3 regions of the Clostridium sp. CM036 genome follow, and region 2 is predicted to be linked to each of the others. Evidence: riboswitches for the same ligand, from Rfam matches in the RefSeq annotation. Region 2 holds a riboswitch; each other region holds the start of a gene.
What was found. Region 2 has a riboswitch for cobalamin ahead of ACWJKE_RS16950 (cobyric acid synthase). Riboswitches for the same ligand answer to the same signal wherever they lie in the genome.

Region 1 (3,290 bases), 1.4 Mb from region 2:
TTCATATATCTCCATCACGGTTGGCTGTTTTAGATTTGCTTGTTTTAAAATTTCTGTATTTTGGAAAATTTCTAATGGTGTTCCATCTGCGATAATTTTTCCTTTGCAGAATACAAGGACTCGCTCCGCCCATCGATATGCGAAATCTAAATCATGGGTGGAAATGAGCATTGTCTTGCCCTCCGAACCAAGCTTATCCAAAACTTCTTCTAACATCAGTGCATTTAAAGGATCCAGTGATGCAGTAGGTTCATCAAAGATAATGATCTCCGATTTCATAGCAATGATGCCCGCAATGGTGACGCGCTTCTTTTCACCGCCACTCAAATAGTGTGGCGGACGATCCTTGAAATCTGATATGTTCATGTATGCCAGTGCTTCCTCAACTCGCTTTAGTACTTCCTCTTTTGGAAGCCTTAAATTCATCGGCCCGAATCCAACTTCTGCCCTAACTGTAGATGCGATTATTTGATTGTCCGCATCTTGAAATACAATTCCGATATTTTTTCGAAGTCCTTTTAAATTCTTTTTATTAACGACAGTACCCCGGTAAATGATTTTTCCCTGTTCAGGTGTAAATACACCGTTTATATTCAAGAAAAATGTAGATTTTCCGGATCCATTGGAACCAATGACAGCGATTTTCTCACCTTCATAGATATCCACGCTTACACCGTCCAATGCAGACTTTCCATTCCCGTAGACGTAGTATAGATCTTCGACCTTTAATATTGATTTCCCCATAATAGCTCCTTTCTATCTTGTAACGCCCCATATCAGGATCAAAAAAATTATAAATACTACTGCAGAGGCAATCTGTATTGTCTCTACCTTTTTATCTTCCTCCAAAAATATAAGATCCCCATCATAGCATCTGGCCTCCATGGCATCATAATAATCGTTTGCCTTTTTAAGCGAAATAACCAGCATATTGCTTGCAATGCTTCCAAATGTATAGCAGGAAGTCTTAAAATCACAGTAGCCCTGACGAGATTCTGCGGAATTTTTCATTTTAGTATAGACATCCATTAAAATGAAAATATAACGGTAAATGAGGTTCATCAGCTCTACAATAAGCTTTGGAACATGTGCTTTTCGAAGCACATATATAATCTCGGAGGATGGAGTTGACAGTGTCATCATTTGTAGGGCACTTATAGCTGCAAAAACTTTCAGAATCAAAAATGCCACTTCCTTAAGCTTTGCCTGAGAAGTAAACACATAGCAGAAGCCAAGATACAAGTTATACTGCCCCATCGGCTGCTTTGAAAAATCAATAGCAATTGTAAAAGTGCCAAGGAGGATAAAGATGATTGGAATCGCCAGTATTGACAAGTATTCGTTTACTGGAAGCTCTCCTTTTACAATGGTCAGATAGGCCATTGCAATAATGACCACAACAGATACATAGGGGTTTTCCAATACAATACAAAGAATCAATATCAAAACAGAAAGAGATACTTTAAAAGTAGCATTCCAGTGCCTGATTTTAGAAGTATAAGCATAAAAATCAATTGAAAACCCTTCGCCGTGTTTATGTCCGGTTCCATGGTGATGATTATGTGTCCCATCCCCTTTTTTCCATTTGAAGAAAAAGCCCACCATTAGAAAAATGGCACATAAAATAATAATTTTTCCCATTTCACATCTCCTTTGAATTTTCACCCCATGGCAGCATTCTGGGAGATTTTAGAATAATAAAAATAGATGAAGCATAGTAAACAATTACACCTACAATCTGATTTAAAAATGCAAGGCCAGATAATGTAACTATAATCGCATTGAAGCACCCGGCGAAAACGATGATATTCTGCCTAATCATGTTATAGGCTCGTTTTGACAATTCGTAGTATAGGCCTGTCTACAAAACAAAAATCCTTCTAACTAAAGTGTTAGAAGGAAACGATTCAAAAATATGCTTAATCATATAAAATCAACAAACAAATTTTCATTATAAAGCCCTCTCTATCACTCGTAGAGTTTGTAGTGCGAAAATATGGGCAGGTATTCTGACTCAAGAATCATTATTTAAGCGCGCCTTCCCCGTTTTCGAGTGGCATAATGCACTTAAATTCATCTATTACAGCTACGAGATAGTTCAGGATTTTAACCTGATTCCCTTTTAATTAATTTAAACCTATATTCTATTATTTAATTTTTATAATTCTTTCACACATGTACTCATTACATAGTAGACTTATTATTACAAAAAATCAACTACTTTAATTGTAAAAAGATAATATTTTTCAAACTTTCACAAAATAATACATTATACTATATTCTGAAATAAATGCTACAGTAAAAAAAGGGACCCACTAGGGGACCCTATACGTACTTTCTCATGTGCTTTAATGCAGTTTTTTCAAGTCTAGAAACTTGTGCTTGGGATATTCCTATTTCACCTGCTACTTCCATTTGAGTTCTTCCATCGAAGAACCTTAAATTTAAGATTAACTTTTCTCTAACATTTAATTTTTTCATTGCCTCTTTAATCGATATATTTTCAAGCCAATTATCATCTAAATTTTTGGTGTCACTTATTTGATCCATTACATAAATTTCATCTCCACCAGCGTGATAAATTGGTTCAAATAAAGATACAGGATTTTGTATAGCATCTAAAGCAAATACTACATCTTCCCTTGGTAATTCTAATTCTTTTGCTATTTCAGCTACAGTAGGCTCTTTGTTGTCTTGATTCACCAATCTGTCCCTAACTTGTAATGCTTTATATGCAATATCCCTTAATGATCTACTAACTCTTATTGAGTTATTATCTCTTAAATATCTTCTTATTTCCCCAATAATCATAGGAACTGCATATGTTGAAAATCTAACATTTAGACTTAGATCAAAATTATCAATGGACTTCATTAAACCAATACAGCCTACTTGAAATAAATCATCTACGTTTTCTCCTCGATTATTAAAGTGCTTTATCACACTTAAAACCAATCTTAAATTTCCTTTAATAAATTTTTCTCTACACTCATACTCACCATTTTGTATCCTAAATAGTAGCTCTTTCATTTCTTTTTCTTTTAGTACGGGTAATTTTGAAGTATCTACACCACATATTTCTACTTTATTGAATACCATAAGGTCATCATTCCCTTCAGAGTAATTGCTTCTAAATTATGTCCTTATGGTTTGCTTTTTATACTACAGACAACCTTTAACATCTGAAAGGGTGTTTTTATTTTAATCTTAATAATAGATTCATCAAAATTGCATCACAATTTCTTTAATCCCGCCCATAACATTCCTACATATTACTAAAACTTATTTAA
Region 2 (3,290 bases):
CATTTATTGCTCCATCGAAGGATGACGTATCAGAACCATTCTTATCATAGATTTCAAAAAGTGGTTTTGCATTATGACCATATTTACAAATTCCCATATGTATTTCGTAACCATAAGTTTCTATACTAGTATCCCTAATGTTAATGCTACGAGCCTTTACTCTTGTAGTTATTTTCTCATCTTCAAATATTGTGTCTACGTCTAAAAGCTTCATACCCTCTGTTTCTTTTGAATTTCCCTCTAAGCCATTAGGGTCACTTAAGCTATTTCCTAACATTTGATAGCCTCCACAAATGCCTAATACGTTACCTTGTACACTATATTGCTGAACCGCTTCTGCAAGTCCCGAATTTCTTAAAGAAATTAAATCATCAATAGTATTTTTTGTTCCCGGTATGATAAGGAGGTCTGGTGTGCCCAATTCTCCTTTAGTTGTAACAAATCTAACTGATACATCTTCTTCAGCCTTTAATGCGTCTAAATCCGTAAAATTCGATATATGTGGAAGCTTTATTACAGCAATATCAATAGGTGCAGTAATTTTTTTGTTAAATTCTACTGCACCATCTTCATCTTCGAGTTCCAATCTAAAATAAGGAACTACTCCTGCACATGGAATATGTATAATATCCTCAAGCATTGTAAGTCCTGGCTTTAAGATTTCTAAATCTCCTCTAAACTTATTAATAATAGTGGCTTTAACTCTTTTTTTCTCGGCCTCATTAAGCAAAAGCAAAGTCCCTGCTAGTGACGCAAATACTCCACCCTTATCTATATCTCCTGCGAGTATCACAGGTGCATCTATAAGTTCCGCCATTCCCATATTCACTATATCTCTATCTCTTAAATTAATTTCTGCTGGGCTACCTGCTCCTTCCATTACTATAATATCAAACTTCTTCTCTAATTCTTCAAACTGCTTTTTTAACATGTCTTTGAATTCCAATTTCATATTATGATATTCCATAGCTGTACTATTCCCAAAAACCTTTCCATTAACGATAATTTGGCACTTTTTATCCGAGGTAGGTTTTAATAAAATCGGATTCATATATACCTCTGGCTCCAATCCTGCCGCATAGGCTTGAAGCACCTGCGCACGTCCCATTTCTTTTCCATCCAATGTAATATAAGAATTCAATGACATATTCTGTGACTTAAAAGGACATACTGAAAACCCATCTTGCACAAAAATTCTGCAAAGTGCTGTTACTAATATGCTTTTTCCTACTGATGAAGCGGTTCCTTGAACCATTACTTTAGCCATTACTATTTCTCCTTTCTTCCTGCTTGTATTCTTATTTGGCACACAACAAAAAAACAGCAAGCTTGCGCACCTGCTGTTATGTACAAATTTTTCATTGCACTAACTTGAATTCTACAGTTCTTTCCCGCCGAAAGCTTAATATTACTAATTTAGGCAGGTCTCCTGGCTCTTGATACACTTTCTCTTATCACTTTCCCTTTCAGGTAGTTATAAAAGATTTTCTCTCAATTACAGTAGCGGGGGCTGCTGTGGAATTACACCACATTCCCTTTTCACCTTACTAATCATATACTAAAGTAGCTGCATCCACTTTAGTGGCTGATTAATAATAGGCACCTAAACAAATCTATTCATTTTTAACTAATATAATTCATAATTTTCATTTTTAAAATTTTCAATTTAATACATTTCTATGTAATTAAGTTTATAGCATTATGTTAATCCTGTCAATAAATAAGAATCTAAAATGCTTAAGTCTCATATGGTTATAAGTTATCTCCTGCGAAGCTGCAACAGTTCCACAGGAGATGCATTAATTCGCTAAATTAATTTTGCCTGTAGAAACATAGCTTGTTTGCCTATTTCTGTGAATTTAGCTTCATATTCTGTAACTACGTTATCTTTAAAATCACTCTTATGCAAATCATAGGTTGAAAATAATATTTCAAACCCACACTCTTTGAAATAATCTACCGATTCTTCGAATAACTCTGTATCATCTGTTTTGAACCAAACTTCAGATCCCGGTTTTAAGAATTTCTTATAGCTCGTCAAGAACTTAGTATGAGTTAATCTTCTTTTATTATGTCTGTCTTTTGGCCAAGGATTACAAAAATTTATATAAATTCTGCTTATCTCATCTTTTGCAAACACATCATCAATAAGCATAATGTTCATTGGCATAAGACGTACATTTATGTCTTGTTCCCCTTCAACTTCTCTTACTTCTATAACTTTTCTAAGGGCAAATACCAGAACCTCATCTTTTAAATCAATGCCTACAAAATTGATATCGAGATCTCTCCTGGACTTTTCTGATATAAATCTACCTTTACCGCAACCTAGTTCTAGATGAATTGCATTGTTATTTTTAAACTCTTCATTCCATTTTCCTTTGTGATCATATTGGTCAGTTATTACAATATGACTAGTTTCCAGCTCTGGCCTAGCCCAATATTTTTTTCTTAAGCGCATATATTTTTCTCCTTACATTCTAAATAATAAAAAATCACTATATGATTTTCTTAGCTTTATATTAATATTAAAACATCCCTGCAATATTTAAAAATTGTTTAAATAACCATAACCCTGGCGCTTGCACGATATAAGTAAAAACTGATTGTCCACCAGGTAATATAGGCAATATTAACACCATAAATATTAAGAATTGATACCTATAAATTGTATCTGGTAAATTGTAAAAAAACTTTGGGAACAAATCCCTAACTATATGAGATCCATCAAATCCCGGTATTGGCACTAAATTAAGAAAAAACAAAATACAATTTAGGTACCCTGTAATTATTAAAATTTGGCTAATAATAGTATATAATCCACCATGAATTGGTGGAAATTTCGAAAATAACACAGTAAGAATTGCAAATACAAACCCTAGAATTAGATTAGCAATTGGGCCTGCAACTGAAACTTTCAAATCATCCTTATAATAATTTTTAAATGCACTAGGATTTGTCTGAACAGGCTTTGCCCAACCAAACCCTACTAATATAATCATAAGAAATCCCATTGGATCTATATGTGCGATTGGATTCAGCGTAAGTCTCCCTTGAAATCGTGGAGTTTTGTCTCCTAACCTATCTGCTACGATAGCATGCGCATACTCATGAAAAGTAAATGCTAATAAAATTGCGGGTATCATCAAAATCTTATTTAATATTTGTTGTGTATCCAAATTTATTCCTCCTTATACTCCTACATGGTAGGCAATGTTAATCGCTACTCACCTTGTTAATGCATCTTTGACTTGTTATTTTTTAAGATGTCTACTATCCTATTATAACAA
Region 3 (3,290 bases), 1.4 Mb from region 2:
GGATAATCAAACGAGTAGGACTATGAATCAAAGAGCTAAATATGATAAAACAGCTAAATCTAAAGACATTATCATAATGGCTAAGGATAAAAAGATTAAAGAACTTGAAGAAGAGAATAGGAAGTTAAAAGAGCAATTAGAGATTCTTAGAGGTAAGTTATATGAAAAATTATAAACTACATTGTTTATATGTAGTTTATGTGCAAACATAGCTATGACAAGAGGCTTACTATCTTGTACACGAGATATTAAAAGGAGAAATGAATATAATGGGGAAATTAAAAAACGGATATGTTCAAATTTATACGGGGAATGGCAAGGGGAAAACGACTGCAGCTGTAGGACTAGCTGTACGTGCAGCAGGAAATGGATATACTGTATTTATGGTACAGTTTTTGAAGGGAAGTAAAACTGGTGAAATTGAAAGTGCAAAAAAATTGGCTCCCTTTTTTAACATATTTAGGTTTGAGAAAAAAAGAGGTTTTTTTTGGACGTTAAATGCAGAGGAAAAAAATGAATTAAAAGAAGAAGTACAAAAGGGGTATGAATTTTGCAGGGAAGCATTAAAAGAAGAAAAATGCGACATACTTATCATGGATGAGGTAATGGGAGCGTTGAACAATCAACTAATAAGTGAAGAACAACTACTAGAATTAATGGAGAATAAACCTGGTAATATAGAATTGATTTTAACAGGGAGAGACGTACCTAAAGCTATAATAGATAAAGCAAACCTTGTAACTGAGATGAAGGATATTAAACATTATTTTAACGAAGGAATACCATCTAGAGAGGGTATAGAGTTTTGATTATAACCACCTCAAATTCTAAAATTAAGTTAATAATATTTAGAGTTTGAAGGGGGAATTATTATGAATACGTACAAAAACTTAGGCAAAGAATTTATTGTCAATATAACGGGGAATAGAGAAGCCGATATGGTTATTGTGGAAGAATTTAATAAAAACTCTGTTATAAATAAAGCTCAATTAAAAAAGGTTTTATGGAAGAGATTAAAAGAAAGTAATTTAATATAGCATATAAAGGTATGAGATGTTTTGCATTTCATTTAAAAGGGAACCAGGTGAAAAGCCTGAACGGTCCCGCCGCTGTAATGGTGAGAAGCTTTAAATTATACCACTGACAATTTTGTTGGGAAGGATTAAAGCGACTATGATCCAAAGTCAGAAGACCTGCCTTCATTAATACACCAAGAACGTTACGAGTGATAGGGGGTGTGACGCATATTTGTATGAAAATGCATTTTAAATTTTGCATTTTTTACAAATATGGTTGGTATTATTATCAAGCCCTTAGCATAAATGCTAAAGGGCTTAATTTTTCGTTGAGAAAGAAATTATGATTATTTTACAGAGGATAGGTAATACAATTGATAATTATAAGGAGGCATATTATGCAAATAAAGATAAAGGAATTTGCGCTTATAAACATAGGAATGCTTATGGTATCAGCAGGTTTATATTTCTTTTTAATGCCAAATAATTTAGCGACAGGTGGGGCGAATGGATTAGCAATAGTTATAAATAAATTTACAGGGGGGTTATCCGTAGGTTGGATAATGATGATAATAAACCTTATTTTGTTTGTAATAGCATTTATTGCTATCGGAAAGAGTTTTGGTGGAAAAAGTGTGTATGCAAGCTTTGGTGTAGGAGGTATTATAATTGTATTTCAAAAGTTTATACCTATTAATAATTCAATTACAGGAGATATTTTACTGGAACTTATATTTGGAATACTAATATCAGGAATAGGTACAGCTATAGTCTTTGATCAAAACGCTTCAACAGGGGGGACAGATATCTTAGCTAAGATATTAAATGAATTTTTTCATATAAATTTAGGAAAAGGAGTTTTAATATGTGATTTAATTATAATTTTAATGGCAGTTTTTGCTTTTGGAATTAAGCTATCATTATATGCAATGCTCGGAGTTATAATTAATGGCTTTCTTATAGACCACATCATAGATGGAATAAATGTGTGCAAAGAAGTTACAATTATAAGTAAGAACAGCGATAAGATAAGAAAATATATAAGAGAAAAGCTAGATAAAACATCTACTGTATATAACGGAGTAGGGGATTTTTCAGATGAGGATAAAGAAGTTGTTGTGGTTATAGTAGGAAGAAGGGAGTTTATAACACTTAAAAAATTCATAAAATTTGTTGATAAGGATGCTTTTGTAACAGTGAATAATATTTATGAAGTCTTTGGATACGGATTTAAATCCTTAAAACATTAAATAAAAATTTTAGATAGCTAATAGAGCGGATTAACAACATTTATGCCATGAAAGCAGGCAAAATTGTTAGTTATGGAATACCGACAGAAGTCTTAACCCAAGAATTAATAAAGTCTTTTAAATATTATGTATAAACCTTCTTATATAAAATGATATTTTATATTACTTTTTATATCAAGTACAATCTCTTCAATTATATCCTTGATTTGCATATTCCTTGTGCCTGGTATATAAATACCATGTTTTTGTAGTGGAAGTATATATTTAGTACAATCCATATTAAATATTGACGTGGCAATCATGGGGGTAATTTCACCGTTAATGCCACCACTACATATTATTCCAATTGGACCGATTATGCTATCAATTTTATTTTTCTTGCAAAATGAGCAAATTGATTCCTCTCCACTTATACCAATATTTGCACCAGCTCTTACCATATTTGAACAAGCAAATGTATTTGTACCAAGTGCAACAATATAGATATCTAGGCTAATTTCTTTACGAATTTTTTTTATGATTGTTTGACCAAGACCTGCCCCTTGTGCGTCTATTACAGCTATTTTCATGGTAATACCTCCAAAAAATAAAATTTATAATATAATGAAATCTATTTTTATATAGATAATATTATTATACTATAATGTTTATGTATATTCTGTGTTTAGTTCAAATAAAATTACAACGTTGGTATAAATAAAATGATTATAAAAAAGCAAAAAAAATTCTCCCATAAAGGTATTAATTTTATAATTCGAGGCAAAATAAAGAAAATAATATTAATAATATAATTGATATAAATGAAGGGGAGAATTTAGTGAAAAACGAGGAAAGTATAAAGGTTATTCCTTTAGGAGGCCTTGGAGAAATAGGTAAGAATATAACAGCTTTTGAATATGCGAATGAAATCATTGTTATAGACTGTGGTATAGCCTTTCCTGATGAGGAAATGTATGGTGTAGATTTAGTAATTCCAGATATAACTTATTTAAAAAATAATGCAGAAAAAGTAAAAGGTATTTTT

Region 1: it holds a riboswitch for cobalamin, as region 2 does, so the genes downstream of both, cbiQ (cobalt ECF transporter T component CbiQ) here and ACWJKE_RS16950 (cobyric acid synthase) in region 2, are expected to answer to the same signal.
Region 3: it holds a riboswitch for cobalamin, as region 2 does, so the genes downstream of both, ACWJKE_RS10210 (YitT family protein) here and ACWJKE_RS16950 (cobyric acid synthase) in region 2, are expected to answer to the same signal.

Annotation. Positions count from the first base shown of each region.
Region 1 covers NZ_CM143652.1:2,179,775-2,183,064, forward strand. The annotation lists gene ACWJKE_RS10255 (energy-coupling factor ABC transporter ATP-binding protein) at 1-744, opposite strand, end outside; gene cbiQ (cobalt ECF transporter T component CbiQ) at 757-1,605, opposite strand; cobalamin riboswitch at 1,983-2,156, opposite strand; gene sigG (RNA polymerase sporulation sigma factor SigG) at 2,326-3,099, opposite strand; gene ACWJKE_RS10270 (hypothetical protein) at 3,276-3,290, opposite strand, start outside.
Region 2 covers NZ_CM143652.1:3,567,780-3,571,069, reverse strand. The annotation lists gene ACWJKE_RS16950 (cobyric acid synthase) at 1-1,267, opposite strand, end outside; cobalamin riboswitch at 1,403-1,586, opposite strand; gene trmB (tRNA (guanosine(46)-N7)-methyltransferase TrmB) at 1,808-2,461, opposite strand; gene ACWJKE_RS16940 (site-2 protease family protein) at 2,529-3,146, opposite strand.
Region 3 covers NZ_CM143652.1:2,171,326-2,174,615, reverse strand. The annotation lists gene ACWJKE_RS10225 (DUF6262 family protein) at 1-175, shown strand, start outside; gene ACWJKE_RS10220 (cob(I)yrinic acid a,c-diamide adenosyltransferase) at 270-809, shown strand; gene ACWJKE_RS10215 (hypothetical protein) at 873-1,037, shown strand; cobalamin riboswitch at 1,028-1,215, shown strand; gene ACWJKE_RS10210 (YitT family protein) at 1,415-2,266, shown strand; gene ACWJKE_RS10205 (DUF3842 family protein) at 2,407-2,835, opposite strand; gene ACWJKE_RS10200 (ribonuclease J) at 3,084-3,290, shown strand, end outside.